One region of the Paenibacillus kribbensis genome, then DNA from elsewhere that is predicted to be linked to it. Evidence: riboswitches for the same ligand, from Rfam matches in the RefSeq annotation. Region 1 holds a riboswitch; each other region holds the start of a gene.
The links. A riboswitch is a leader RNA that binds a small molecule or an ion and turns the genes downstream of it on or off. The one in region 1 is predicted to bind cyclic di-AMP.
Positions count from the first base shown of each region.

Region 2: linked by a shared signal. The riboswitch ahead of B4V02_RS04965 (TrkH family potassium uptake protein) and the one ahead of B4V02_RS24690 (C40 family peptidase) in region 1 are both predicted to bind cyclic di-AMP.
Region 3: linked by a shared signal. The riboswitch ahead of B4V02_RS11610 (3D domain-containing protein) and the one ahead of B4V02_RS24690 (C40 family peptidase) in region 1 are both predicted to bind cyclic di-AMP.
Region 4: linked by a shared signal. The riboswitch ahead of B4V02_RS18665 (hypothetical protein) and the one ahead of B4V02_RS24690 (C40 family peptidase) in region 1 are both predicted to bind cyclic di-AMP.

Region 1 covers NZ_CP020028.1:5,515,517-5,522,928, reverse strand. The annotation lists gene B4V02_RS24725 (PAS domain S-box protein) at 1-151, shown strand, start outside; gene rluF (23S rRNA pseudouridine(2604) synthase RluF) at 202-903, shown strand; gene motB (flagellar motor protein MotB) at 1,028-1,855, opposite strand; gene motA (flagellar motor stator protein MotA) at 1,848-2,642, opposite strand; gene B4V02_RS24705 (hypothetical protein) at 2,830-3,123, shown strand; gene B4V02_RS24700 (4a-hydroxytetrahydrobiopterin dehydratase) at 3,238-3,537, shown strand; gene B4V02_RS24695 (GNAT family N-acetyltransferase) at 3,631-4,137, opposite strand; gene B4V02_RS24690 (C40 family peptidase) at 4,365-4,865, opposite strand; cyclic di-AMP (ydaO/yuaA leader) riboswitch at 4,871-5,008, opposite strand; gene B4V02_RS24685 (hypothetical protein) at 5,253-6,080, opposite strand; gene B4V02_RS24680 (M1 family metallopeptidase) at 6,092-7,412, opposite strand, start outside.
Region 2 covers NZ_CP020028.1:1,081,023-1,088,434, forward strand. The annotation lists gene B4V02_RS04955 (CPBP family intramembrane glutamic endopeptidase) at 1-1,101, opposite strand, end outside; cyclic di-AMP (ydaO/yuaA leader) riboswitch at 1,363-1,512, shown strand; gene B4V02_RS04965 (TrkH family potassium uptake protein) at 1,711-3,051, shown strand; gene B4V02_RS04970 (potassium channel family protein) at 3,070-3,747, shown strand; gene B4V02_RS04975 (LysR family transcriptional regulator) at 3,753-4,658, opposite strand; gene B4V02_RS04985 (succinate dehydrogenase cytochrome b558 subunit) at 4,887-5,561, shown strand; gene sdhA (succinate dehydrogenase flavoprotein subunit) at 5,669-7,412, shown strand, end outside.
Region 3 covers NZ_CP020028.1:2,562,579-2,569,990, forward strand. The annotation lists gene glgA (glycogen synthase GlgA) at 1-1,133, shown strand, start outside; gene B4V02_RS11595 (M20 family metallopeptidase) at 1,252-2,433, opposite strand; gene B4V02_RS11600 (ABC transporter substrate-binding protein/permease) at 2,582-4,045, shown strand; gene B4V02_RS11605 (amino acid ABC transporter ATP-binding protein) at 4,032-4,754, shown strand; cyclic di-AMP (ydaO/yuaA leader) riboswitch at 5,024-5,197, shown strand; gene B4V02_RS11610 (3D domain-containing protein) at 5,205-5,870, shown strand; gene B4V02_RS11615 (polysaccharide deacetylase family protein) at 6,068-6,874, opposite strand; gene B4V02_RS11620 (NADH:flavin oxidoreductase/NADH oxidase) at 7,185-7,412, shown strand, end outside.
Region 4 covers NZ_CP020028.1:4,192,728-4,200,139, reverse strand. The annotation lists gene B4V02_RS18700 (MarR family winged helix-turn-helix transcriptional regulator) at 132-587, shown strand; gene B4V02_RS18695 (helix-turn-helix domain-containing protein) at 773-1,150, shown strand; partial or broken gene B4V02_RS18690 (helix-turn-helix domain-containing protein) at 1,213-1,597, shown strand; gene B4V02_RS18685 (hypothetical protein) at 1,675-1,896, opposite strand; gene B4V02_RS18680 (urease accessory protein UreF) at 2,220-2,957, opposite strand; tRNA gene B4V02_RS18675 (tRNA-Leu) at 3,220-3,302, shown strand; gene B4V02_RS18670 (glutathione peroxidase) at 3,395-3,880, opposite strand; cyclic di-AMP (ydaO/yuaA leader) riboswitch at 4,346-4,518, shown strand; gene B4V02_RS18665 (hypothetical protein) at 4,634-5,029, shown strand; gene kdpF (K(+)-transporting ATPase subunit F) at 5,185-5,262, shown strand; gene kdpA (potassium-transporting ATPase subunit KdpA) at 5,404-7,080, shown strand; gene kdpB (potassium-transporting ATPase subunit KdpB) at 7,134-7,412, shown strand, end outside.

The DNA.
Region 1 (7,412 bases):
TTTTTTCACCAACAAGGAAACAGGTACAGGACTCGGACTTATGGTCAGCCAGCGTATTATACAGAGTCATAAAGGCACACTGGATATTGAAAGCACAGAGGGAGAGGGAACGACAGCCCTTGTGCAGCTTCCGATTGCCAAGTCTGAGTAACGGGATGGACGCAGGAGGAAGCGTGACAGTAGAAATGGAGGGTACACAGGTTGCGCATTAACAAGTTTATCAGCGAAACCGGCTTTTGCTCGCGTCGTGAGGCGGACAAGCTGGTAGAGAGCGGCCGCGTGACGATTAATGGTGAAGTGGCAGTGCTGGGCAGCCAGGCGGAGGAAGGCGATGACGTTCGCGTGAACGGCAAGCCATTACGCGAGAAGTCCAATCATGTATATATTGCATTGAACAAGCCGGTTGGAATAACCAGCACAACAGAGAGTCACATTAGAGGCAACATTGTCGATTTTGTGGGACACCCACAGCGGATATTCCCAATCGGACGTCTGGACAAGGATTCAGAAGGTCTCATTTTACTTACCAATGATGGGGACATTGTGAATAAGATTTTACGGGCCGAAGGCAAGCATGAGAAGGAATATATCGTAACGGTGGATCGTCCCGTCACATTATCTTTTGTGCAGGGGATGTCCAGTGGTGTAAAAATACTCGGCCAGCGGACGCTGCCTTGTGAGGTGACGCGTGTATCAGAGTATGTATTCCGTATTATCCTGACGGAAGGGAAGAATCGTCAAATCCGGCGGATGTGTGCTGCTTTCGGCTATGAAGTCCAAAAGCTGCAGCGACTGCGGATCATGAACATTCGATTGGGATCGCTCCAGAAAGGCGCCTGGCGCGACCTGACAGAGGCTGAAAAGCAGGAGCTTGGTCAGATGCTCGATTATACGCTTAGCTAAGCCAGAGGGGCTTCTCGCAGCCTACAGCCCATGAGGACAGGGCAGCTACATGAATCGCTAAACCAAAAGGCACCAGCTGCATAGAAAATGCGGCGGTGCCTTTGCTCATATAACATATGCATGATCAACCTTCACTCGCACTTGAGGTAGGGCTAATAACTTGTGTACCGTTCTGATATTTGCGGAGAACGGAAATCTCAACACGGCGGTTTTTTGCGCGTCCTTGACCATCTTGGTTACTCGCTATTGGGCGATACTCGCCATAACCGATAGATACAAACTTGGTTGGGTCGAGCTGCGGATTGAGCAACAATATACGCAAGAAATTCAGTGAGCGCTTGGCGCTCAAATCAAAATTGGACGGAAACTGGCTGTTGGAGATGGGAACATTATCTGTATGACCCGATACGATCACATCATAGCCTGGAAACTGCTGGAGCATGTCGGAAATTGACTTGGCCAGCTTTCTCGCTTCCGGCTTAACTTCGGCCTGCCCTGATGAAAATAAGGCATTATCGCTAATAGTGATCATTAGCTGGGATTGGTTCAGCTTGGTGTTCAGCAGTGGAGACAGGCCGTTATCTTGAATATACTGATCCATTTGCTTTTTAAGCTTCTTTAATTCTTCCTCTTCCCGCTGGGCGAGCTGCTTTTGCAGTTCAGAGGTAGAAGTGGCTTTGGATTTTAGGGGTTGGGATACCTGTTCTTTATTTTTGCCCATATCCATGGATTGTGACGACGGATTGGCAGCCGATTGATCCAGCACGCCTGTGCCGCCGCTAAAAGCCGCACTCAGGGATTGAGCCATAGTTTCGAATTTTTTGGCATCCAGCGAGCTCATACCGAATAAGACGATGAATAGTGCCAGCAGAAGGGTCATTAAGTCGGAATATGGCAACAGCCAGCTTTCGTCTGCATGTTCTTCATGCGGTTCATGTCTTTTTTTACTCACTGGAATCGCCATCCTTCTGGGTCATACTAGCCCGTTCGGTAGGAGTTAAGAAGATCGCCAGCTTTTGGCTGATGGCAATGGTAGAGATACCCGATTGGATCGAGAGCAAGCCTTCGACCATCATCAGCTTCAACTCAACCTCTTTTTTGGAGAGTCGTTTCAGCTTATTTGACATTGGATGCCACAGGACATAACCAGTAAATATACCCAGCAACGTTGCGATAAAGGCTGCAGCGATGGCGTGAGACAGCTTTTCCATGTCACTAAGGTCGGCCAATGCCGCGATCAGACCTACGACCGCACCGAGAACCCCAAGGGTTGGAGCATACATACCAGCCTGGGAGAAAATCAGTGCGCCGGCGCGGTGTCTATCTTCGGTAGCGTTAATGTCTTCCATCAGAACATCGCGTACGAACTCCTGATCATTACCATCGATAATCATACGCATACCGCCGCGCATAAAGGGATCGTCGATCTCTTCGACCTTGGATTCCAACGCGAGCAGACCTTCACGACGGGTAATGGATGCCCATTCGGTAAATGTAGTGATAAGCTCCTTGCGATCCAGCAATTTCTGCTGGGTGAAAATAATTTTAAACAGCTTTGGCACCCGTTTCATGTCGTCCATCGGAAACGCCATGAATATACTTGCTGCTGTTCCGACAAAAATAATCATGTAAGCAGCGGGATTGTTGACCAAGTTGACGACTGGCGCGCCCTTCAGGATCATCCCGACGACCAGTGACAAAAGCCCGAGCACAAGTCCAATAATGGTTGTAATTTGCATGATACACCTCATCCATGAGAATAGATTTTGAATCCTTTCATGCCGCCGGGGTCGTCCTTGCCCCAAGCGTGTCATTATGAGACGGATTATAATATTTATCGACAAAACTCCCTTTTTTGTTAAGTACGAATTTCCGGTATAATAAGGTGATTATGTATTGCATGGCGGAACAATTGGAGGAAACGGCATGGGAGTGAAGCATGGGCGGGAGTATGAACAAATTTTGAACGAATTGACAGAGGCTGTAGGCCGCATTCCAGACAGCTATGAATTTTTCGAAATGGAAGCAGAAGATTGGGACAGGCTGGACCCGGCGGGACGTCAGGAGGTCAACGAGGCGTTGGCGGAGGATTTGTTTTATGCGCTGGGTACAGAGCCTGTCATTACTGTGGGCAGCGGCGTTGTGATCTATGAGCCAGAGCAGCACCGGATCTATGTTCTCATTGGAGATGAGGAGCTAACGTCGGTCCCTTTAATCTGAAGGCCATCTTATGGATTTATCAACGGGGCCGTGGTAATATGTACACCACTATATTGTAGTTTTGGCCGCATAAGCGGCTGAAAGGCTTCCGTATAAATGGGGAGGAGTCGTAATATGCCTTTTACACAAGAAGAGATTGAAGCACATCTGGAGAAATTGGAGGGCTGGGAACTGGAGGAAGGACGTTGGATCGTTCGGAAATATAATTTTTCCAGTTTTATGAAAGGGATTGCATTCGTGGATGAGGTTGCTGCTATATCTGAAGCATTCAATCATCATCCGTTTATTACGATTGATTACAAGACCGTGACTTTGCGTTTGACCTCATGGGATGATGGCGGTATTATGGCCGTGGATATTAAGGAAGCCCAACAATATAATGAAGCTTTTGAGAAAATGCGTAGCAGTCATTAAGCATGCAGTCATTAAGTCAGTAATGATCTGCTGGATGATGATAAAAGCGCCTTCGCTATACAACAGAGAAGTTGTATGCCGAAGGCGCTTTTATCATAGAGCCTGGCTCTGGTGGTCGGGCTGATATACCATACAATAAAATGGCTTTTTGCCATCCGGAGTCAGTCGTTCATAGGTATCTGTAAGCTCAAATCCAGCTGCCTTGTAGGCCCGGATGGCGCGCTCATTCCAGGTGAGCACCTCCAGATCAATTTCATTCTGCGGATTGCGCCGTCTGGCTTCCTCAGCAATCGCACGGACAAAATCGGAACCCCTGCCTTGTCCGCATCTGTCGGGATGCATTCCAAGACCCAGCCGGGTTACACCAACCATAGGGAAATATTGCGCAAATCCCGTCAGCTTGCCCTCCTCATCCAATACGGCAACATATTGCTCTTGGCGAAGTGTGGGATTCCCAAATTCGACTTCCAGCGCCTTCATTTGTTCCCAGGGCAGCCAGCCGTAGATATTGTAGGGTGGATCATAGCGCCATTCACAGATTGCAGCTGCCTGATGCTCGTCCATCGGTACGATCCGAAAGTTAGATATTGAGGCAGGCATGTCTTCACATCCTCCTTTTACAGGTACTTAAACTGTTAACAACAGATTGTAGACAAGTTACAGAGGAATGGCAAGCGTGTTTACTTTCTCGTTCGCTAAAATTGAAACCTTTTGAGATGTCAGTTCGTTAGTAATCATAATCATTGCTGATGTTGGGGACATAAAAAACCGCAATTCGATTCCGGCCAGAATCAAATTGCGGCTAAGGTTAGCTTGCTATGCGTCAGTTATTCTACATTGTCGTCATCAGGAGTTTCAGAAGCTACGGCGTGGTAAGCGTCAGTGCTCATGATTCTTTTTGCACCGACATAACGGTTAGCATAATAATTTTCGTTCAGTGAGCTAACTACTACACCACGTGAAGACGAGGAGTGAGCGAATTTCCCTTCACCTACGAAGATACCTACATGGGAAATGCCTCTTCCTGTTGTGTTAAAGAACACCAGATCTCCAGGTCTCATTTCATCGCGGGATACGGAAGATCCCATTTTGAATTGTGAACCAGATTGATGCGGCAGTTTAATTCCCAGTTTGTTAAATACATACATTGTGAAGCCGGAGCAATCGAATCCTTCGAGTGTAGTGCCTCCGCTTCTGTAGCTTGTTCCTTTGGCATCTTGGATGATCTGGTCCATCTTAGAGTCTGCATATGCACTGCCGCCACCGAATGTAAAAGATGTAAAGGCAATGGCAAGACCCATGGCTGCGATCGTTAGCTTCTTCTTCAAAAAAAATATACCCCTTCCAATGCCTGCGAGGTTAGCTTAAGGATTCGGTAGAAGGTTCCCCTATGACCACTCTGTTGCGAGATCAATTCACCCAAACTGGTTCCCCCGCTTCCCAGGTGCCAGGAATTAGGCTTAACTTATGATGTGCACCTTGGAGAGCGTATTCACTATAACGAGCTTTTGAGATAAAGGTTACAATAAAGATTACAAAGTTGTTACTATCAGTTCACTGCGACTATTGTAACAAAGTCCGCTGGCTTTGGCAAATGTTTCATCGCAAAAAGTTACAAAAAAAATCTGTCCCTGATATCTCAGGAACAGATTTTGTTAAAAGTATGCAGTTAGGTGCCGTTTGTGTAGGAATGAACAGAGATTTTTCGACAGAGCTCAGCTTCTGCTGGAAATATCGGTATGCCACAGCCGGTATTGAGAGCTGATGTGCCACAGTCTGACCAGACTGGTAACAAAATGATACGATTGCTGGAGAATGAGTGCCAGCATACCCGTCCAAATCATTGCTACGGTGCCGAATAGAGCGAAGACAAGCAGCACACAAGCACCCAGCAAAAATGATATGCCAATAGCTGGGACGATCTGGCGAAAAAAGGCGAGCAAGGACGACAGTATGGCGTGACCACCGACGGTGCCCAACTGCATGTACAGGATGCACTGCCGGATGAACCAGCCATATGCGATCCATCCGATGGCATATGGCAACATATGCAGAAGGTAAGAGGGAGATTGTAGCGCTCCTGCTACAATAGGGTAGAGCCTCGGCATCACCCAGATAGCGGGAAGCAGTAATAGTCCCAGCTCAATGATGTAATAAAGCAGCGATGACAAGCCATGGCGTTTCATTCCACGGAAGAAGGACAGGCTTTGCGGCTCGGTCGCATAGGTATGCAGACTTTGATATATTCCGGCTCTAATGAAGGGAGTGATCAGCATACGCAGCACCGTCGCTCCCAGTAGTACCCACAAGTATATATGCACTTCCCGGTTGTCCATGAGGGCAATTTGGCTTTCCATCCAGAACAAGGTCTTGCCCAACTCGTTATGCCCCTGATCGGGGTAGCGCAGCAGTAGCGGGATTACGGCGGATTGCACCAGCCTGTAGAGAAATATTCCCCACAGCAGCTGATACAGAAACAGAATAATGACAATATAAAATTGTATGCGCACAAGCGCCCAGCCTTCTTTTATAACCGTCCGCATCTATAGACACCTCACCATGACAGACTTCCAAGCAGTGTCTCCAACAGCTTGGTTACACTTATGCTCCAACGAGTTTGCTGCCTTTCGTTCAGTTCGGCCTTCAGGCTATTGTTGATATGCTTGTTCTCCAGCGCAATGGTATATAGCGGATCAACGGTCACGTATGAAACGGGAGAGGCGCTCTTGAGCCGATAAGTTGTGCTTTTACCCGCCCCGTCCCAGGCCTTGAATATCGTTGTCCCATCCTTGAAGGTAAATTGAACGGGGATTTTGGGATAATCCGCACCTTTTTTGCTCAGCGTCACGACCGCTTCATATCCTTTCTCCAGCTTGTGGTTCGTGATGCGATCCACCGAGAAGTCCGCCATCTGGCCGTCATATACATATTGTTCAAAATAGTGGCTCCATGAGCGTCCGGTGACTCTCTCAACGATACGTTGAAAATCCTGTGATGACGGATGTTTGAAACGGTACGTCTGGACGTAAGTGCGCATGATGCGATCCATTTTTTTTATTCCGACCTGACGTTCAATGCCCTGCAGTACCAGCTTTCCTCGAGAGTAGGCATTCTGCCCATACGCTGCAGAGGAGCCATACTTCCATGACTCGCGGTTTAGCGGTTGAGGAGATGCTATCTGGCCTGATTGTAGCGGCAAGTTGGGGGTGAGCCCGTATTCCTGCTCCATAAGTCGTTCCTCTGCATAGGAGGTGAAGCCTTCATCCAGCCACGGTTCCTCAAATTCATTATTGGCTACCATCCCGTAGAAATATTGATGTCCAATTTCGTGAACTAATGTCCGCTCCAGGTTATAGCCGGGGTTCAGGTTATCTGCGGCGGCGGCCGTGATCAGTGTCGGATATTCCATACCTCCGGCGCCATTGCCTGTTTTGGGTGGAACCACGATGGACAGGGTGGAGTATGGATAAGGCCCGTACCATTTGCTGTAATACGAAAGGGCGGCTTTGACTGCGCTCAAATAGCGTCCCTTGAGTTCCTTGTGCGACGGGTCGAGATACAGCTTGATTTTGACACCGGGGACTTCAGCAGAAGAAAAGGGTTCTTCTACGGTTACAAAGTTGGGTGAAGCGGCCCAGGCAAAATCGTGCACGTCATCGGCATAAAATTGATATATTTTCTGTCCATTTTGTCGGACTGCTCCGCGAGTGGGAAAACCGGTTGCGGCTACGATGTGCGTTTCAGGTACTCGAATCCGTATGCTGTAAATTCCAAAATCGGCATAAAACTCGGAGTTGCCATGATACTGATGGAGATTCCAGCCCTCCTCGGCACGCCCGCGCTGTCCTGCAGTCTCATAAACGCTGAGCTTGGGA
Region 2 (7,412 bases), 1.3 Mb from region 1:
CGGCTCTTTGGCACGTGGCCATGCATTCAGTCCAACCTGACGCATAAGCCCGTCACCGCCGACCAGGGAGAAATAGAGTGCTACGGTCATAGCGAAGGAAACACCAACCTGGAAAACCATGAGAAATATAAGCATTCCCCGGCTGCCTGCTTCTGCTTGCAGTAAAGGCAGCATGTTCAAGGTCCCTGCCATAGTAGCAACAAAATACACAACGGACAAAACAATGCCGCGTACAAAGGAAGTGTGGCGTCGTGTGAGAGACGCGTAGACAATCGCGAGTACGGCCAATACGAAGGTAAACAAGGCATAACCCGCATAGGTCATCCAGTTGGCCCAGTAGGTTTGCTTTTTGACATAATCGGTATAGGACGATGGGGCAGAAAAGCTCTGTGTAAACGAGCGAACATCCCCATCTTCAAAAGTAAACGCCAGTGTAAGTACCGAGGAGCCGATTTGTTTTCCGTCCACGGTATACTTTAATCCACCCTCCCCTTCGTTGGTCACGAGCTTCAAGTCCGACGGCTTAAAGCCAAAGCGCTTGACCCATACAGAGGCTGCCTGCTCTTTTGCTTCAAGCGTCATGTCGCCCTCAGCCGCACGAACAAGCCTGCTGCGCGCTTGCTCATCCGTAGAAATATCGGCTTGTGCGTAATTGGTACTGGAGGTCATTCGTTTAAAGCTAACGACTTTGCCAGTCGATAAATCCACATGAATTTGCAATTTTCCCTTCGTGGAAGGATCTGGGATATCGACCCGAAAAGTTTCGTAAGGGTAGCTTTTTTTCCATGTACGGTCGTACTGTTGAAGCAGTTTTTCTCTGGATAAATAACCGTACAAATCCGTTTCAGCCTGATAGGTGACGACAGGCATTTCTGGCGGTGATTCTGTATAGCCCAGCTCGGAGCGAGCGAAGTCTAATGCGTGGTTAACCGCTTCTTGTTTGCTGATCGTCGCTGTGCTCATCAATGATTCTGGACTTGGATTGCTAAGCGAGGGAATCAGCAATTGAAAGATAAAAAAGCAAATCAGGCCAATCCCGCCCAACAAGCCTAATCTTTTGAAGTTGGCCGAGAGCACGACCGGTTTCCCGATAGGATTCATGAGTTTCCTCCTTAATCTGTAAATAAGTGCATCCATTAAAGATATCATACTGCACAGGTTCCCGCCAACACAGCTGTGATATTCATGAAAATGGAGTGAAAGCACCCTAAAGTTTCAATAAAATAAGATAAACTGCGATTAAACGCTGCCTATTCGCAAAATAAAGCCAAATTAACGTTTTTTAGACAAAATCGGTTTTGTGATCTGGATACAGAAGGATTATAATCTTGAGGCAATGCCTATAAAATCAATAGGTAACGCCATACATTTGAGCCGAATTTCCATAGGAAAACGGGGGAACCATTGTTACTGGGGTGAATTTTACAGCCGGTCTCGTACTGGACGTGTGAATAGGGCATACTGTGCTGCCCGAATCCGTCAGCTAACCTCGTAGGCTGTGACAGGGACCCAGTCAGGCACTCGGTTTTCCGGTGTCTTTTTTTGTGTATAAGTGTGAAAATAAAAGTTTGCTGAGTTAAGGACGCTGCGCGGTCCATTTGATCTTCCGATCGCTAACGCTTCTCCAGATTTAAATGGACCGCGTAGCGGGCTTACACCGTATTAAATCACTGTTTTTATAGTTTTAAGGAGTAGGAGAAGTGATGATTCATGAACCCCAATGCCGGCTGGCTTCGGCTTTCTCCACCGCGGATATTTGTTGCGGGCTTTGCCGTTATCATACTTATAGGTAGTTTATTGTTAATGCTGCCGATTTCCAATACAACGGGGAAGCCGCTTGCGTTTATAGACGCTTTGTTTACAGCGGCTTCCGCGACCTGTGTCACAGGACTTGTCGTTAAGGACACGGGGACTTTTTTTACAACCTTCGGTCAGGTGGTGATCGCTGCGCTCATTCAGGTCGGCGGTCTCGGTTTTATGACCATGGCAACCCTGATCGCGCTGGTGTTCAAGCGTCGCATCTCCTTGCGGGAGCGTCTCATTTTGCAGGAGGCGATGAATCAGACCTCTGTAGAGGGGATCATCGGCTTGATCCGTAAGGTGTTATTGTATTCACTGGTCATTGAGGGCGTGTGCGCTACGATATTTGCGGTTCGCTGGTCCTTTGACATGCCTGTAGGCAGGGCGATTTATTTTGGAATCTGGCATGCGATTTCCATGTTTAACAATGCTGGTTTCGATTTATTCGGTCACTTTCGCAGCCTGACAGGTTATGTATATGATCCCGTCGTTAATTTTACCGCTATGTTTTTGATTATCTCGGGAGGCATCGGCTTTGTGGTGATGTCGGATCTGGCAGAATATCGCAAACGTCAGAGACTGACCTTGCATACCAAGGTGGTACTTAGCATGACGGCTGCACTGATTGTAGTCGGTAGCCTTGTCATCTTTGTTTTCGAGTTTACGAATCCAAACACATTAGGCTCGCTCGATTGGGGAGGCAAGCTGCTGGGATCTTTATTCCAGTCGGTAACCCCTCGTACCGCTGGTGCTAATACGCTGGATATCGCAAGCCTGCGGCAGGCTACGCAGTTTTTCATCATTATACTGATGTTCATAGGGGCTTCCCCTGGCTCCACTGGTGGCGGGATTAAAACGACAACGTTCGCGCTACTCGTTGGAGCGGTGTTTTCTATGCTGCGAGGTCGGGAAGATATTGTATTGTTCAAGTATCGGCTTGCGCAAGCACGAATTTACAAGGCTTTGACCATTACTCTGTTGGGACTGTTGTTCGTGATTGGGGTAACGATGATTTTGTCTGCCACCGAAGATCATCATTTTCTGATGATTTTGTTTGAAACGGTGTCTGCCTTTGGAACGGTGGGATTGTCGATGGGGCTTACACCTGATTTGACCGTTGTTGGCAAGCTGGTGATTACTCTGACGATGTTTGCAGGTAGACTCGGACCGCTCACGCTGGCTTATGCACTTGGCCCCAAAAAGGGTAAGGAATTATATCGGCATCCGGAAGGCAAAATGATTATAGGATAGGGGAGTTTTCGAGTAGATATGAAAACGCAGCAGTTTGTAGTTATTGGCTTGGGACGGTTTGGCTCAAGCCTGGCTTTGCAATTGGTGGATATGGGGTGCGAGGTACTTGGCATCGACCGCAATGAGGACGTTGTAGACAGCATGAGTGAGCTGCTGACGCATACTGTTGTAGCGGATGCTACCGATGAGGATTCGTTGCGGTCGCTAGGTATCCGTAATTTCGATTGCGGTATTGTTGCTATTGGGGATGACATTCAGGTAAGCATTCTAACCACCATTTTGCTGAAAGAGCTGGGTGTAAAAAAAGTCGTAGCCAAAGCGATATCTGTGCTGCACGGACGGGCATTGGAAAAGCTCGGTGTGGACCGTGTCATTTATCCTGAACGGGATATGGGAATACGGGTGGCCCATCAGCTGGTTACGCCTAATTTGCTCGACTATTTGGAGCTATCCAAGGAATACAGCATTGTGGAACTAAATGTACCCGCATGCCTCAATGGCAAAACGTTATCAGAGCTGAATGCCCGTACCCGCTTTGGCTGCAGTATCGTGGCTCTTCATACGGCGAACGGTATTCTCATTGCGCCAACGGCTATGGATCGGCTAAAAGCGGACGATATTATGGTCATCATCGGTTCCAATGACAATATCGCCCGCTTCGAGGATGAGGTCGTTAACGTCAATGAAGAAGGCTAACCGTGCTACACCATACGATAGCCGGCAAACGACGCGCGTGTTTCGCTAATCCAGCTTCGCGCTGTCGAGCTGAGATCTGCCGTCTCTGAATAAATGAGAGACGTCGTTCGGCGTGTCTCCTTCAAGTCCGGTAAGAACAGCGCAGTGAGTCCATTATCCCGCAGCAGTTCGCTGCGCAAATAGGATTTGGGCAGTAACGCAGAAGCCTTACAGGTTGGAAGCAGGCGAACAATGGCCTCGAAGGAGTCGATTTCCATCCGGATATCGGGCATGATGCCGCTGCGCTGGAACAAATCATCTGTCAAGCTGCGATACCAGGTTCCTTTGGAGAAAATAATCATTGGCAAACCCTGCAGGTCTTTCATCGAGGCCGTTCCTGCTCTGGCTGTTAATTCATGTCCTAGCGGAACGACCAGCTCCAAATGATCGTCAAATAGCGGAATGCAACGCAGTCCGGCCTCATGAATGGCAGACCCGACAACACCGGCGTCTGCTTTTTTGTCACGTACAAAAGCGACGATTTCATGAGTTTTGCCTGTGAGTAACTTCAGCTCGGTTTGGGGATGCTTGCTCATGAAAGCTTCGACGAGGGTGGGCAGCGTCGTTTGGAGTGTCGTGAGACTTGCGCCCAGGGTGAGCATGCTTTGGGCTTCGTTTTTGTGCCGGGACAGCTTTTGCAAAAAGCGGAGCTGTCGTTGCCGTTGCTCCAGTGCGAAGGTATATACAAATCGTCCGGTTGACGTAATTTCGAGCCGTTTGCCCCGTCGATCAAAGAGCTGCACACCCAATTCTTCCTCCAGCTTGGCGATTTTACGGGACAGGGCGGGCTGGGACAGATTAAGCAGTTTGGAGGCTTTATTCAGGCTGGATTGCTCGACAATGACAGCAAAGGCATTCAAGTCCTCAAACATATCATTCACTTCCTCTCTATATGCAAAAAAGACATAATAATTAATACGTATATTGCAATTCCATTATAAGCCGAAAAGGAGTAACATAAAAGCGACACAAGATGTTCACACTTTTGATTTTCCTTATAAGGGACACCTTGTTGGACATTTCCTGTCGGAAACTGTCATTTTATATGTTATATTACTAACATTGAAAACGCTATTATTGGAGAAGGGAGCATTACCTAGATGAAAGGATTCTATTCCAGAAAGCTGCATTCGCTTCTTGGCGTCATCCCGCTGGCTCTTTTTTTTGTTGAGCATTTGGTGACGAACTTCACTGCAGTGGAGGGAGGCAAGGAAGGATTCAATCGCAGTGTGGCCTTCCTGAATGGTTTGCCGCTGGTGATTGTACTTGAAACGTTATTCATCTACTTGCCATTATTGTTCCACGGAATTTATGGCTTGTATATTGCTTACCAGGCTGATCCGAATGTCAAAAATTTTGGCTATTCGCGTAACTGGCGCTTTCTGTTCCAGCGTATTACCGGCGTCATTACGTTCGTGTTCATTATCTGGCACGTGTTCGATACACGTATTCAGGTGGCTCTGGGTAATGTAACACATGAGGAGCTGGGCGGTGTAATGCACGGCATTGTAACGAACCCAGTCTATTTTATTCTGTATTTAATCAGCGTTGTTTCGGCATCCTTTCACTTTGCTAACGGGCTATGGGCATTTATGGTCAGTTGGGGTATCACCGTGGGACCACGTGCGCAAAAGGTATCCTCCTATATTTGCATGACCCTGTTCGTGGTGGTATCCCTCGGTTTTATCGCTTCCCTGTTTGCATTCCGCAGCGCGGAATTCCAGGAAACGGCTACCGCTTTGATACAAAGCAGCGCTATTCAACAGCTACTGTAAAAAATGAATTTACACTATATATCGTTTGCATTACATCGTTTGCAGATTCTATTTTCAATGGGAAAAGGGGATTTGGCTAAAATCCTGAAAACAAGGAGTGAGCAGAAATGGCAGCATCCAACATTATTGTCGTGGGCGGCGGTCTGGCGGGTCTGATGGCTACGATCAAGGCGGCAGAGGCAGGAGTCCACGTTCATTTATTTTCTTTGGTTCCGGTCAAAAGATCCCACTCCGTTTGTGCTCAAGGCGGCATCAACGGGGCAGTGAATACCAAGGGCGAGGGAGACTCACCCTGGATTCATTTTGATGATTCGGTCTATGGCGGGGATTTTCTGGCCAACCAGCCTCCGGTAAAAGCAATGTGCGAAGCGGCTCCGGGGATTATCCATCTCATGGACCGCATGGGTGTTATGTTTAACCGGACACCGGAAGGATTGCTGGATTTCCGTCGCTTTGGCGGTACCCAGCATCATCGGACAGCCTTTGCTGGAGCGACGACAGGTCAGCAGCTCCTGTATGCTTTGGATGAGCAAGTACGGCGCTGGGAATCCGATGGCTTGGTGACCAAATATGAAAATTGGGAGTTTTTACAGGCGGTACTGGATGATGAAGGTAGCTGTCGTGGTATTTGTGCGCAGGATTTACGCACGATGGAAGTGAAAACTTTTGCAGCGGATGCCGTTATTTTGGCATCGGGTGGTCCCGGCATTATTTTTGGTAAAACCACAAATTCCGTGATTAATACCGGCACGGCTGCCGGCGCGGTGTATCAGCAGGGCGTACGCTATGCGAACGGTGAGTTTATCCAGATTCATCCGACGGCTATTCCAGGGGATGACAAGCTGCGTCTTATGTCTGAGTCGGCACGGGGAGAGGGCGGTCGTATTTGGACGTACAAAGACGGCAAGCCGTGGTATTTCCTCGAAGAAAAATATCCGGCTTACGGAAATTTGGTTCCACGCGATATTGCGACACGTGAAATATTCAGCGTATGCGTCGATGAAGGACTTGGCATTAATGGCGAGAATATGGTCTACCTCGATCTGTCCCACAAGGACCCGAAAGAGCTGGACGTGAAGCTGGGCGGTATTATTGAAATTTATGAAAAATTCGTCGGTGACGATCCTCGTAAAATCCCGATGAAAATTTTCCCGGCTGTGCATTATTCAATGGGTGGCATGTGGGTCGATTACAATCAGATGACGAATATACCGGGGCTGTTTGCTGCCGGGGAATGTGAATTCCAGTATCATGGAGCCAACCGTTTGGGTGCAAACTCGTTGTTGTCAGCTATTTATGGCGGGATGGTGGCTGGACCGAAGGCTGTGGAATACATTAAGGGCTTAAAAAAATCCACCCAGGATGTAGCTTCCTCCGTGTTCGACGCAGCGGTAAAACAGCAGACGGAGAAGTACGAGCGTATTTTGCATATGAACGGAAAAGAAAATGCTTATGTTCTTCACAAAGAGCTGGGCGAATGGATGACGAACAATATGACTGTCGTTCGTTATAACGACAAGCTGGAAGCTACGATCCAGAAGATCAAAGAGCTGAAGGAGCGTTATGCCAACATCAACATCAATGATGCTTCGCGCTGGAACAATGCGGGTGCGGCGTTTACACGCCAGCTGTGGAATATGATGGAGCTGGCTGAAGCGATGACCAAGGGGGCGCTGCTGCGCAATGAAAGCCGCGGAGCTCACTATAAGCCGGACTTCCCGGATCGTAACGATGAGGAGTTCCTGAAAACAACCATTGCAGACTGGACACCGGAAGGACCCCAAATTTCATATGAAGACGTGGACGTTTCACTGATCAAGCCGCGTATTCGAGATTATTCCAAGAACAAGT
Region 3 (7,412 bases), 2.8 Mb from region 1:
ATGGCGAGCGCTTTTCCTTTTTTAACCGGGCCGTTTTGGAAATACTTCCTGATCTGGATTTTCGCCCAGATATTCTGCATTGTCATGACTGGCATACAGCCATGGTTCCGCTGCTTCTGCATGCTGATTATCGCCATTTACCCTTTTACAGTGAAATTCGTACGGTGTTTACGATACATAATCTGCTGTATCAGGGGGAATTTCCATATGAGGTCTTAACAGAACTGCTGAACCTGGACGGGAGCTATTTTACCCCCGAGGGTGTGGAGTATTACGGCAGATTGAATTTTATGAAGGGGGGACTTACTTACTCGGATCATGTCACAACTGTGAGTCCAACCTATGCTGAGGAGATCCAGACGGAGTTTTACGGATATGGGTTAGAGGGTCTGCTTCACAAGCTGGGAGAGCAGGGACGCCTGTCAGGGATTGTGAATGGAATTGATACCACAAGCTATAATCCTGCCACGGACAATCGTATTTATACGAAGTATCGTACCAGTTTGGCCAAGAAGAAGGAAAACAAAATTGGCCTGCAAAAGGAACTGGGGCTGCCGATTCGTTCGGATGTGCCTTTAATGGCCATGGTCACCCGGCTTGTCGATATGAAGGGGCTTGATCTGGTAACCAGAGTGCTTGACGAGATTTTATATTATGATGATATTCAATTTGTCGTGCTGGGCACAGGAGATCCTGCTTTTGAGCACTGGTTCCGGGAGGCGGCGGGGCGCCATCCTGCTAAAATGTCAGCGCAACTTACCTTCAGCGAGCCTTTGTCACGAAAAGTATATGCTGCAAGCGATATGTTTTTGATGCCGTCGAGGTTTGAGCCTTGTGGTATCAGCCAACTGCTGGCGCTTCGTTATGGAAGTATTCCCATTGTGCGAGAAACAGGTGGGCTGAACGACACCGTGCAAGCTTACAATGAATCCACAGGGGAAGGAAACGGCTTTAGTTTCACGAACTATAACGCACATGACATGCTGCATACGATTCGTCGTGCTGTTGATTTGTATCGCCAGCCTGAGCATTGGTCCAAGCTTACACAGACGGCTTTTGCAGGAGAGTATAGCTGGGATGTGTCAGCCGAAGCGTATATGGATATTTACCGTTCGCTAACAAAGTCCGATTGATTGAATTTGACTAAAAAAGGGGCATCCCTTTAGCCAGTGATGGCTGAGGAATGTCCCTTTTGGCTGTAGAATGGATCCATATATGGCTGCTCCTTTCTGGAAAGAAAGAGGAGTAAGCTTAAGAAGTTCCGTTTTTTAACAGAGCAAATTCTTCTTTAATTTGTGCCAGCAGTTCAGGGTTCGTGATGACATCACAAGCAGTCCATGCCAAGGTTCTCGCCGCCAGGAGCATTCCTTCCATAGCCCGGTCCTGCATCGCCAAATCGCGGAATTCAGGCGTATGCAGGGCATGCTTCTCGTCAATAACTTGAATGTACGGATGAATGGCAGGGCAATGCAGCGATACGTTTCCGATATCCATGGAGCCGTGATCTTCACCTTCCGTTATGTCCTCCAGTGCAATTCCGGCCTGCACCAGATTTGCAGTAAAGGTATCGGAAAGCGCGCGGTTAGTCACCATTTCATCATAAGAAGTCTCGTAATTGGAGGTCTCCAGACGACATCCGGCCTGTAAAGCCGCTCCTTCGGCAATTTGAATAACCCGGCGGGTCAGCGTGTTCAGTTCATGACGTGTGGCCGCTCGCACATAAAACTGGGCAGAAGCGTAATCTGGAATGATGTTGGCTGCCTGCCCACCATGATTGATAATGCCATGGATACGTACTGTACTTTTCACCTGTTGGCGAAACGCATTGATGCCGTTGAACGTTTGGATCACTGCATCCAGTGCGTTAATGCCTTCATGCGGACTGGCCGCCGCGTGAGCAGATTGACCAAAAAATTCAAATTGTACAGCATCCATTGCCAGCGATTTACCTGATTTCTCGTAGTGGTCATAGGGATGCGTCATAAGTGCTATGTCGCAATCATCAAACAATCCGGCAGCGGCCATCGGAACCTTTGCACCGCATGTTTCTTCGGCAGGTGTGCCATATATCCGTACTTCTCCACCAATCTCATCGATGACCGATTTGAGACCGACGGCGGCTCCGGTACTCATCATGCAGATCAAATGGTGTCCGCAGGCATGTCCTAGTCCTTTCAGAGCGTCATATTCCGCCAGAAAAGCGATAATTGGCCCGGGCTTGGCTGCTTTATAAGTTGCAATAAAGGCTGTTTCTATGCCCAACACAGGTGCCTGAACCTCAAATCCGTGAAAGACGAGTTCTTCTTTTAAACGGGCAGCGGCCAGAAATTCCTCATTACCAAGCTCAGGATTCGCGCCAATAAATAACGAAATGTCCTTAAAGCGCTGGGCATGCTGCTCAATGGTCTGCTGAATGCTCTGTTTAAAATCCATGTTGAAAACTCCTTTATATAAGCTGTAATGTAGGTACTGCGTCAGGTACGCTGAAATTGTACTATAACATTCATTGCATAATCATGCATATTCATTTATAATGACACAATCTTATTTATTATAAAGAATTTAAGGGGAGAAAAAAAGATTGAAAAAGCTATATCGTTTTACCGCCCTGATTCTGACGGCGGTTATCTTGCTGTTGGCTGGCCTTCCCATGCTCACCGCATATGGAACGGAAGCAAAGCCACAAAAAAAACTTGTAGTGGGCATGAGTGCCGACTTTCCACCGTATGAGTTTCATAAAGTCATTAACGGTAAGGATACCATTGTTGGGTTCGATGTTGAAATCGCCAAGGAAATCGCCAAGGATCTGGGTGCGGAGATGGTCCCCGAGGACATGAGCTTCGACTCCTTGCTGCCTGCCCTGCAAAGTGGTCGCGTAGACTTGGTGCTGTCCGGTATGACACCAACGGATGAACGCAGAAAGAGCATTGATTTTTCCGACGTATACTACCGCTCCAAGCAAGTCATAATGGTACGCCCGGAGGATAAGGACAAATATCCGACGATGGCGGCTCTGAAAGGCGAGAAGCTCGGCGCGCAAAAGGGCAGTATCCAGGAAGAAATCGCTCAAAAAGTGCCCAATGCCTCTGTAACCTCGCTGGATAAAATATCCGACCTGGTGCTTCAGCTGCGGACAAATCGTATCAACGCTGTCGTGATTGAGGATACAGTTGCCAAAGGATACACACTGGACGGTACTGTAACGCTTGCCAAGGCGGTGCCTGAGGATGAGGGAGCAGAGACAGCCGTAGGTATTCGCAAGGGGAATACAGAACTGCTAGCCTCTGTAAATAAAACGCTCGCTCGCTTGAAAGCAGATGGTTCTATTGAGAAGTTTTCGACAGAAGCGAGTGCCCTGTCTGCCGATCGTCAGATTTCTTCCAATAGTATTGTTGATATTTTTTGGAAATATCGCAGCTTATACGCTACAGGAATTGGCTACACGCTGTTGCTGTCTGCGCTCGGAGTACTGTTCGGATTTGTCATTGGTTTGATTATATCCTTGCTGCGAATGAGCGGTATACGTATTATTGAGTGGTTGGGGACGACTTACGTTGAGGTACTGCGTGGTACACCTATGCTGGTGCAGCTCATGATCATCCACTACGGGGTTGCTCTGACGCTGGGTGTCAATTTTACGCCACTCCAGTCCGGTATAATTACGTTGTCACTGAATAGCTCGGCATACTTGGCTGAAATTTTCCGTGCAGGTATCCAGGCGGTAGACCGTGGTCAGATGGAAGCTGCCCGCTCGCTCGGTATGGGACGGGGCAAAGCTATGCGTCATGTTATTTTACCGCAAGCCTTTAAGTCTATTTTGCCTGCAATCGGTAATGAATTTATTACGATTATTAAAGAATCGTCCATTATTTCCACTATAGGTATGGTGGATATTATGTATCAGGCCCAGGTCATCAAGAATATTACCTACGAAGGATTAAGTCCGTTCTTAATCGCGGCCGCTATTTATTTTGTAATGACATTCAGCTTGTCCAAGCTGCTGGGTTTATGGGAAAGGAAGTTGAGAGCCAGTGATCACCGTTAAGCAACTGCGTAAATCGTTCGGCAAAAACGAAATTTTAAAGGGAATTGATATAGAAATCGCCAAGGGGGAAGTTGTCGTTATCATCGGTCCCAGTGGTTCGGGAAAAAGTACGTTTTTGCGTTGTATGAATCTGCTGGAGCAGCCGACAGACGGCGAGATTTTGTTTGAGGGCGAGCCGATAACGGCCCGTGGCCATAACATTAATGCGACTCGGGAGAAAATGGGCATGGTGTTTCAGCATTTTAACCTGTTCCCGCATAAAACAGTGCTGCAAAACCTGACACTCGCACCAATACAGGTTAAAGGTCAGTCCAACAAGGAAGCAGAGAAAATTGCGTTGGAGCTCCTGCGTACCGTTGGGCTTGAGGATAAGAAGAATACCTATCCGAACCAGCTTTCCGGCGGTCAAAAGCAACGGATTGCGATTGCACGCGCTTTGGCGATGCAGCCGCACGTGATGCTGTTCGATGAGCCTACTTCTGCTTTGGACCCTGAAATGGTTGGGGAAGTTCTCGATGTAATGAAAAAGCTCGCTGAAGGCGGCATGACGATGGTGATTGTCACACATGAAATGGGTTTTGCACGTGAGGTAGGGGATCGGATCATCTTTATGGATAAGGGCCAAATCGTGGAGCAAGGGACACCAGAACAGGTTTTTGGTACGCCAAGCCATGAACGCACCCGAGATTTTCTTGCCAAAGTATTGTAACGAATTGATTCATTAAGTTATAAAGCAACCCCTCCGCAGTCAATAGGGTCTTGACCACAGTCCTATGTCTGACAGGAGGGATTTTTCTTTTTCTGTCACTATTTCCCCATATTTTCGTAATAGATACCGATTTCATAGTGACAAAATTGTAATGAATATAGTATGATGTTCAAGGTTCCCAACATTTTCATGCAGATAAGGTTACAAAATTGTGATATTATGCAGTAAGCCAAAACTTGCCGGGCCAGCATAAAGCTCATGATATACGCCGAATGCTTGGACCAAAACTATGGGAAGTGCGGGGGACGTAACAACGGCAGTCATTCCGATTCGTCATAAGACGGATAGGATTGGAAGCTGCCTAGGGGTGAATTGCACAAGCATAGGGCTTCTCCTGAGTCCGAATCCGACAGCTAACTTCGCAGGCATAACAGAGGAGGTACATATCTTTTGAAACATCTGAAACGTATTGGACAAACCATGAAATTTGCGGTGCTTGCCGCAGCTATTGCAGGGCTGGCACAAACAGCCGGAGTAGCGAATGCCGCTTCGCTACATACCGCCAAAGAGGGCGATACCTTCTTCTTGCTTGCTCAACGTTATGGAGTATCGGTAGACGAACTGACGAAGGCAAACCCGAATATTGCCCCAGGCAACATATACGCAGGTCTGCAAATTATGGTGCCTGGTGACACAGGTGTGAAGGCTGCTTCGGATTCGAAGCCACAGCTTCTTAAGGAGACAGAACCAAATGAGGGTCCAACGATTAAAGCATGGGGCAAAACATTCAATTACAGTAAAGTAGTTGATGTTAAAGCTACAGCATATTCTGCCGCAGGTGATGAAAATGGCAAGTGGGGCGCGGTAGACTACTACGGCAATCCGCTTAAGCTAGGTACGATTGCGGTAGACCCGAACGTAATTCCGATGGGAACGAAGGTGCTAGTTACAGGGTATTCCCACCCCGGCCTGCCAGACCATTCTTTTGTGGCCGTCGCCCGCGATCAGGGCAGTGCCATTACAGGCAAGCGAATTGATATCTTTATTCCTGGCAGCAAATCATTTGTGAACGATTTTGGCTTTCAAAATGTGAAATTATACGTTATTGATAAATAACATTAGCTAGAACACAGAGTAAACAAACATAATATATATTATGTAAACTTAATGCATAGATTGTACAATTTAATAAATGGGATCAGGTTTAAAACAGGCCCACACCTAAAAAGCTGTCTTGACTAGCAGAATGCATCTGCTAGCAGGACAGCTTTTTGGTTGAATCTAGTTCGGTGCTTGCTCCTTAAACAACCCCTTTATTTCCGTTCCGATGTGTGGAGCAGCCGGGGAACTGTAACGAATTTGTAGCCCTTGGCCTTCAGGGACTGAATTAGACCCGGAAGGGCCTGGACTGTGCCTTGCAGGTTGGAGCTTTGGCCTCCGCCTGCGTGCATTAAAATAATGGAGCCGGGCCCGGTAGCAGGGATCACATTGCGCTGGATTTGTTTTTTACTTAGTCCCTTCCAGTCGAGGGAGTCTACATTCCAATTGACAATCATGTAGCCATGGCGACGTGCCCACTGGATTTGAGGCTCCGTGATTTCGCCATATGGTGGACGAATCAGCTTGGGACGAAAACCGGCGCTGGCTTGTAAAATACGTTCTGTTTTCGTAATCTGATTGCGAAAGCGTTCTGGTGTAGCCTTCCTGAAATCCGGATGGGTATAAGAATGGTTCCCTATCGCATGACCTTCACGGATAATACGGCGGATGATACCCGGATGTCTCTCCGCGCGGTGACCTACGATAAAAAAGGTGGCCTTGATGCCGTTCGCGTGCAAAACATCCAAAACCTGTGGCGTATACCTGGAATCGGGTACATCATCAAAAGTTAAGGCAATTTGGCGGGTATGCGGGCCGCACATTTTAAAAATGTCGGCATGTTTTTTTCGCAGCATGCCTAAGGTAGGAGCTGTCCGGTCTGTACTTTGATGTACAGAAGAAGTAACTGCCGCTTCCTTGGGATGGTGCGCTCCGATGCTGGGAGGCACATCCGCGTGAACAGGAAAACTCGTAAATGCTAGTAACAGTGCCATACTTGGTAACACTCCTCTGTACGGCATATGTATTCCCCCTTTCCGTCCAGTGGTACGTGGTACCTAGTGGTGCTCTCAGCTATTATGCACCTGCCCTATTAAAATTATGCCGCTAAATCGGGTTAGGCTCATATGCAATGGGATGATAGCATATGATGATGGATATGAGTGAAGATGACGAAGCTAAACGTACATATTTTCTTAACCTGACTGAAAACAACAGCATTTTAGCAGGTTTTAGCCCGATAACGGATTCGGTATACTGTGACAACTGATGTATAATGGAGATGCAATTCATAATTGTACAGACATGGAATTGAAGGAAGGATGGATAAAAGTGACCGACTTGTTTACTTCTTATCAATTAAAGGGGCTGGCTTTAAAAAATCGGATTGTTATGCCCCCGATGTGCCAATACAGCGTGGAGGCCAAGGACGGAAAGCCGACGGATTGGCATCATGTCCATTACGTTAGCCGGGCGGTAGGCGGCACTGGACTCATTATTGTGGAAATGACAGCGGTTCACCCGGATGGACGCATTACGGATCGTGATTTGGGCATTTGG
Region 4 (7,412 bases), 1.3 Mb from region 1:
TAGAGGCTTTTTTTGTTTGTTTAGTGATGTATGAAGTAATGATTATGAAGAAATAATGATTCCATAGTATAATATAACGCCATAATGTTATAGAATGATAAGTATAAACTTATGAAGTGACGGTGAAAAATATGGACAATCAACTGTTAGGGAATATATCAGAAAATATTTTGGGCTTGTTTCCGATTGTGAAGAAGAAATTTTTCACCTACGGTCCGCTTGATTTCCCATTGCATTTGTCGCCTAATAACTTTCAGGTATTGCTGCTGCTGCGAGAAGTACGTTCGTCTACCGTATCTGATTTGTCCAAACAGCTTAATGTCTCACGTCCGAACATGACTCCTCTTCTGGATAAGCTGGTGGAGCATGGGTTGGCTGACCGCCAGTCGTGTGACTCGGATCGCAGAGTCGTGAATGTGGCAATTACAGAAGAAGGCGACGCTTTTTGTGAACAGGTATTCCATACCTTTTCCGGTAAAATTCAAGAGAGACTGGTGTTTCTGCCGGAAGAAGATTTATTGCACTTGAGCGAAACTTTGAATGAATTGAAGCAGATTTTACTTAAAATCGACAACCCTACTTCGTAATTGGTGTACACAAGCTGACTAAAGGCCGCCGTTTTCTTCGGAAAATGGGCGGTTTTTGTTGCATATTGTGGTATAATGAAAACCAACATACATAATTCGGCAATTTTGGCACACGTGATCTTTGAAATGGGAACAGGGCACATGATATCGTTATTTGAGAGCCTGCTAGGGAGGAAGGGACTTCTATGCAATCTATTTACCAACGTATTGAGCAACTTATCAAGGAACGAGGGATGACCAAAAAAGCGTTCTGCGAGCAGTTGGGTATTAGTACGGGAAACTTTGGAGATTGGAAAAGAGGAAAAACGACGCCAGGCACGAATAAACTCATTGAAATCGCTTCGTTTTTTAATGCCAGTCTGGATTGGATCATGCTGGGACGAGATGTACGGGGTGAGGCACTGAAGGAGTCAAAAGACCCTTATTTTTTTGAGGCTTCAGGGCAACTGGATTGCCAGGGGGAACCGCTCAGTGAGGCAGAAAAGGATTTTATACTTGAGTATATTGAATTTACTCGTTTTCGTAAAGAGAAAAAACAAGGCAATTCAACTGCCAAATCATGATTTGCTTGAGGTTTAAGATGAAATTTCATTCGTAAAAGTTATAGTTTCGGAGGGGAAAAATTTTGGGAGATCAAACTATTTATCAGCGGATTGAAGCTTTGATTAAGGACCGGGGAATGACCAAGAAGGCGTTTTGTGAAAAGCTTAAAATCAGTTCAGGGAATCTTGGTGATTGGAGAAGAGGGAAAACAACACCGGGTACGATGCATCTAATTCAGATTTCGGACTTTTTTAACGTATCTCTCGACTGGTTAATGAAAGGGATCAAGCCGGGAGAAGGCGTGCTCCAGGAGCAAAAGGCTGCTTATTTTTTTTGGGGTGATGGGGCCATTGAATTGCCAGGCAGAGGATCTGGAAGCAGAAGAACAGAATTTTATTTTAGAATATGTTGAATTTGCAAAATACCGTAAGCAAAAAAGAGAGAATAACAAAGCAAATCCGGAATGATCTCCTAGCTTGAGATTTCCCGGATTGAAAACCCGTAAAACGGACTGGTGGGTTCGAATTACGAGTTTATTTGGGTTTTAGAGTGGTGATGCCTCCTTATAGTCGTTATCATCAATGTTCAGAATTGCAGCAACTTTTTTTCTGTACCTTTGTGCTTTGCGGGTGCCATGAATCAGATTGGATAAACGTGAAGGCGGAATGTTGTGTGTCTCGCAAAATGTTTTCTGATCCAGTCGAAGTTCGACAAGCCGTTGTTTGATGGCCCACCCGAAGGAGGTGACAGGCATTTTGTTGTTCAAGAGAAATCGCCCCTTACGGATTCTTGCGGAATAATTGGTGTGTTATAATAATCATCAGTAAACATGTTAGAATTAACCATCTGAAACCATGATACACTTTTATACGTGTTTTTACAATCGTAAATACGTTATTTCATTAAATTAATTACTTAATTAAGTGAGAAATTTGTAAAAACCTGAAGTGCTAAGTGACCTGAATCATTCATCTAGAGCCTGTTGACGGTGTGAAATTGCGGTTATGCTTGGATAAAAAAAGCACTCTGCCACTTGGGGAAAGCGGTAGGGTGCTTTTGGTGTTGCAGCCGGATCGGTGAAGTGGGGCATTAGGGGGATGCTGGAAGACGTTTGGACAGGCCGGGGGAGGGAAACAGCCTCTCTTCATCCAGTCGGCTCTTACGGCTCATATAAGGCGGTTGAGTAATGTAGGAACTGGACCAATGTCTGTAAAGCAGCTCTCGCTGAAATGCAGCTGACTCAGGCACATCGAATTTTTTCCATGTAGTGAGCAGTTCGTCGGTCATGCGCTCGATGAGAGGATTTTTTTCCTCGTAAGGTGTATTTAGCAGTTTGGAAGCATCTTCAATGCAGAAGGACACGGCTGCGGCTAGATAGCCGTGAATGGTCTGCTCCACATCATTTCCAAGGAGAAAGTTGATCCACGTATGAACGGTAGCGAGTGTGCCAATTGCGCTGTACTGAATGAGTATTGTTTCAAGCTGATCAAATTCAAGCCAAGGATACAGGGCTTTGGCAAGCTTGATCAGGCGCTGACCAGACAGGCGTGACTCTTTCGCGTGTTGCAGAGAGGAGCGTTGGGTATGCAGCATCTTATCAATAAGGGCGATACGCCAACCATCCTCCTGTTGAATGGCGACATACAGGCTTTTGATCGCCATACCGTCAAGCGTTGTGAATTGAGGATACAAGTCATTCCGCATGTAATGTTCCAGGTCTTGCATACAGGTCAAGCGTCCGTTATGGAATCGTTCCTCCAATCCATAAGAACGGGTGAAGCCGCCGACGGGTAGGGAAGGGTCCAACAATAATGCGTAATTTAGCAAGCGGTTGCCTTTGTGCAGGGTGGTTCGCCTCCTTGAATCGAAATATTGTGTTATATTATTTAACATATAAGTTGAGTTTATTTGAATACTTAAAGTATTATGTAATATATATTCACATTTATTTTGCTAAAATGTCAAATTAAATATTTTTATAGCTCTTATATGTTATTTAACATAACATAATAAATAATTATTAAATTTTGGTTTACAAATATAAGCTAAGGGAGTATAATAAATCTGTTGCCTCAAAACATTATGATTTGCGGTCGTGGTGGAATGGCAGACACGCTATCTTGAGGGGGTAGTGGGCGTACGCCCGTGGAGGTTCGAGTCCTCTCGACCGCATTATATGGAAGATACGGTTACAAATAGCAAAAATAAAAAAAGCATCCTGACACGTTTTGTGTGAAGGGATGCTTTTTTGTTTTAATCGAATCTTATTTTTCCTGCAAAAGCTTTTCAATATCTCCTGCCAGCTTATCCGGAGTTGTTTGTGGTGCATAGCGCTTAAATACGTTACCTTCGCGTGTGATTAAAAATTTCGTAAAATTCCACTTGATCGCTTTGGAGCCTAATACGCCTGGAGCTGTTTGGGTAAGGTAGCGAAATAAAGGGTGTGCCTGATCACCGTTGACATCTGTCTTGGCAAACATCGGAAAGGAAACTCCGTAGTTGATCTGGCAAAACTCCGAAATCTCCTCGCTGGAACCCGGCTCTTGCTTGGCAAATTGGTTGCTGGGAAATCCCAAAATTTCGAGCCCATGCTCATGATACTGGTCGTATAGCTCCTGTAGCGCTTTATATTGGGGAGTTAGCCCGCATTTACTGGCTGTGTTCACGATGAGCAGAACTTTCCCTTCATATATGGATAACGGGATTTCTTTTCCTTGCAGGGTTTTGGCACCATATTCATAAACGGTCATGGTATCCCTCCTAATTCGATATTCTACAATTAAATCGTAAGCAATTTTATGAAAGGTTGCAAGCCTACAATAGATGTAATGAGTTTTCTTAATACTGTAAAATCGTATTTTGTTCAAAACGGCAAATTGCGCTGCAAATGGAGCGAATTGCGGCGTTTCTCAGCGTAAAAGCAGGTTCAATCGGCGTTTATCTGGTGTATATAGCACATTTTCTTTCGCTTTTACAAAAAAAGGACAAAACTGCTCTCCTTACGCCAATATTGACATGCCTTTCATTTTCGAAAAGGTATGAAAAACCGAGATTAAAGGAGCTGGGAGAAGCATAGTCGTATTGTAAGCGTTATTATTGATCTTCTATGCTTAAAAGGACGATTTATAACCCCGTTGGTGAGCTTTACAGTGCTCCTTGCACGGGTGTATGATTCAAGACGTAATTTCAAATTAACAAGAATGAAGCAGCAACGAATTGTCTAATCGCTGAATTTTGCAGTTGCAAAAGCGGGGGAACCAATCGGGATGTATACGGCTTTGGAAGCCGTAATCTCATGGGGTGAATTTTCCGGCCAAGTGCCGGAAATAGGGCGACTCTCACGTCCAAATCCGACAGCTAACCTCGTAAGCGTACAGGGAGAGGCAACAAACCGCCGTGTGCAGCCATGGTTTATTTTATCATGGATATGTAAGAAGCCGGAGGAAAGCCTTTTTCCTTTGGCTTCTTTTTGTTGTCTTTTTATACCGGGAGAGGAGCTACTGATGGAAGGTCGGTTAATTATCGTCACTGCACCGAATGAAGCGGGCAGAAGTTTTGTGAAATTGCTTATGTTCAAAAAACTGGCGTTTGCGGTACTCACCAATAGCGCTCAGGAGGAACGACAGCTCAAAAAAATGGGTGTGGAGCACATTGTGCGCATCAATACGATGCAAGCGGGAAAATGGAATTTTCCCAAAAAAGAAATTGGTAGCGTGTATTTGTTCGAAAACAGTATGAATCTGACTTGCCGTTTCCTGCAAATATGCCGGCCACTGACATCGGATTTGATCTATGTCATCACGCACGGCTGTAATCCACAAGGAATTTATCGGGGATTAGGAGCGGATCATGTGATCTACACATTGAACGGAGAGGTGGGTTTTCTGCTGAACGGATAAGCGCTTATAACATAGTTATTGATCTGAGGACTGATACGGGAGGGCTTGAACATGATGGATATATACATGCTGCTCGTGCTGGCTGTGAGTTATGGAGCGATACTGCTATTTGTACGCTGGTGCAATGAGCAGACCTCTAAGGGAGGGCGAAGAGGATGATTGTTGTGCTTGTGCTCACGGCTATGGTGTTGGTGTATTTAATCTATGCGCTCCTGAACCCTGAAAAGTTTTAATCGCTATAAGAGGAAACGGGCAGGAACAGCAGATCCGGTATCACAGGTAGCGGGTTTGGCGCAAACGTGTGCACTCGCTTGCTGGTCTGGGTCAGGTCTGTTGTTCCACATGCGCAGGAGCATTTTAAGGAGGAATAGACGATGGAGCTGCTGCAAATTGGAATTGTGCTTGTCATATTGCTGCTCTTGGTAAAGCCAGTGGGCACCTATATGTATCATGTATTCTCAAATGAACCGAATCGGACGGATCGAATTTTCGGTGGAACGGAAAAGCTGATTTATAGGCTAGCAGGCTTGAAAAAGCTGGAGAATATGCGTTGGACTACGTATGTTATGAGCTTTCTCGCGACCAATGTCGTGCTTGTGGTCATCAGCTATGTGCTGCTGCGTTTGCAAGGAATGCTTCCCGGGAATCCGGCTGGAAACGGCAATATGGAAGCGTCATTGGCTTTTAACACGGTAATCAGCTTTATGACCAATACGAATCTCCAGCATTATAGCGGAGAAAGCGGACTTACGTATCTGACACAGATGGCGTTTGTCACGATGATGATGTTCACTTCGGCGGCTTCCGGTTTTGCTGTTGCTGCGGCTTTTATGAGAGGATTGACGCGGCGCGGTGAAGGAATGGGCAATTTTTTTCAGGATTTCATCAAGTCGATTATACGGATTTTCCTGCCGCTGGCCTTTGTGCTTACGCTGGTGCTGGTTGGATTGAAAGTACCACAGACGCTGCAGCCTACGGTGGATATTACGACGCTGAGCGGAACACAGCAGCAGATTGCTTTGGGGCCCATTGCTTCGATGGAATCTATCAAGCATCTGGGGACGAACGGGGGCGGTTATGCGGGTGCCAACTCTGCGCATCCTTTTGAGAATCCAAGTCCCTGGACGAACGTTCTGGAGATTTTAGCGATGTGGGTAATGCCGGCTTCGCTGCCGTATACCTTTGGCTTGTTTGCCCGCAATCGTAAGCAGGGCTGGATTATTTTTAGCTCGATGATGGTATTGTTCCTTATTTTTCTGTCCATTACGTACGTGTCTGAAAAGACGGGAAATCCGCTGATACAGGCGCTGGGTGTGGATGCTTCGCAGGGAAGCATGGAAGGGAAAGAGGTTCGCTTCGGCATTGGACAATCGGCATTATTCACTGCGGTGACGACAGCGGCAACGACAGGTTCGGTCAATAATATGCATGACACACTGACCCCGCTGGGTGGTATGGCGGCTTTGGGTGAAATGATGTTAAACGTCATTTTCGGCGGCAAGGGTGTCGGGCTGATGAACATGCTGATGTACGCGATTCTGGGTGTGTTTATATGCGGACTGATGGTCGGAAGAACCCCGGAATTTATGGGTAGGAAAATTGAAGGCAAGGAAATGAAGCTGATCGCGATTGCCATTCTGGTACATCCGTTTCTCATTCTGGCACCGACTGCGCTCGCTTTTATGAGTCATTGGGGGTATGATGCGGTCACAAACCCCGGATATCACGGGCTGACTCAGGTGCTCTATGAATATGCGTCATCTGCGGCAAATAACGGGTCAGGGTTTGAAGGTCTTGCAGATAACAACGTATTCTGGAACTTAACAACAGGGATGGTTATGTTCTTTGGACGATATGTATCCATGATTGCATTGCTGGCTGTAGCGGCTTCGTTGAATGCCAAAGCGCCGACACCAGTGACGACGGGCACACTGCGCACGGACAACAAGCTGTTTGGGGCCATTCTGATCGGAGTTGTTCTGTTGATTGGTGCATTGACCTTTTTGCCTGTCATCGTATTGGGGCCTGTAGCTGAATTTTTGACCATGTGATGAAGAATAAGCATGAAGAAGAAATTGAGAATGGATGAACGGGGTGCTTGATCATGAAGGAACAACGTAAACGCATGCTGGACAGAAGCATCTTGAAGCATGCGATCAGGGATAGCTTTATGAAATTAAATCCGATGCTCATGATGAAAAATCCCGTCATGTTCGTCGTGGAGATCGGCACACTGGTTGTGCTGCTGATGCTGCTGTTTCCCGGTTATTTTGGAGCTGACAAGGAAATGAGCTTTAACCTGGCTGTTTTTGTTATTCTGCTGTTCACGCTGCTCTTTGCCAATTTTGCTGAAGCGCTCGCGGAGGGGCGGGGGAAGGCGCAA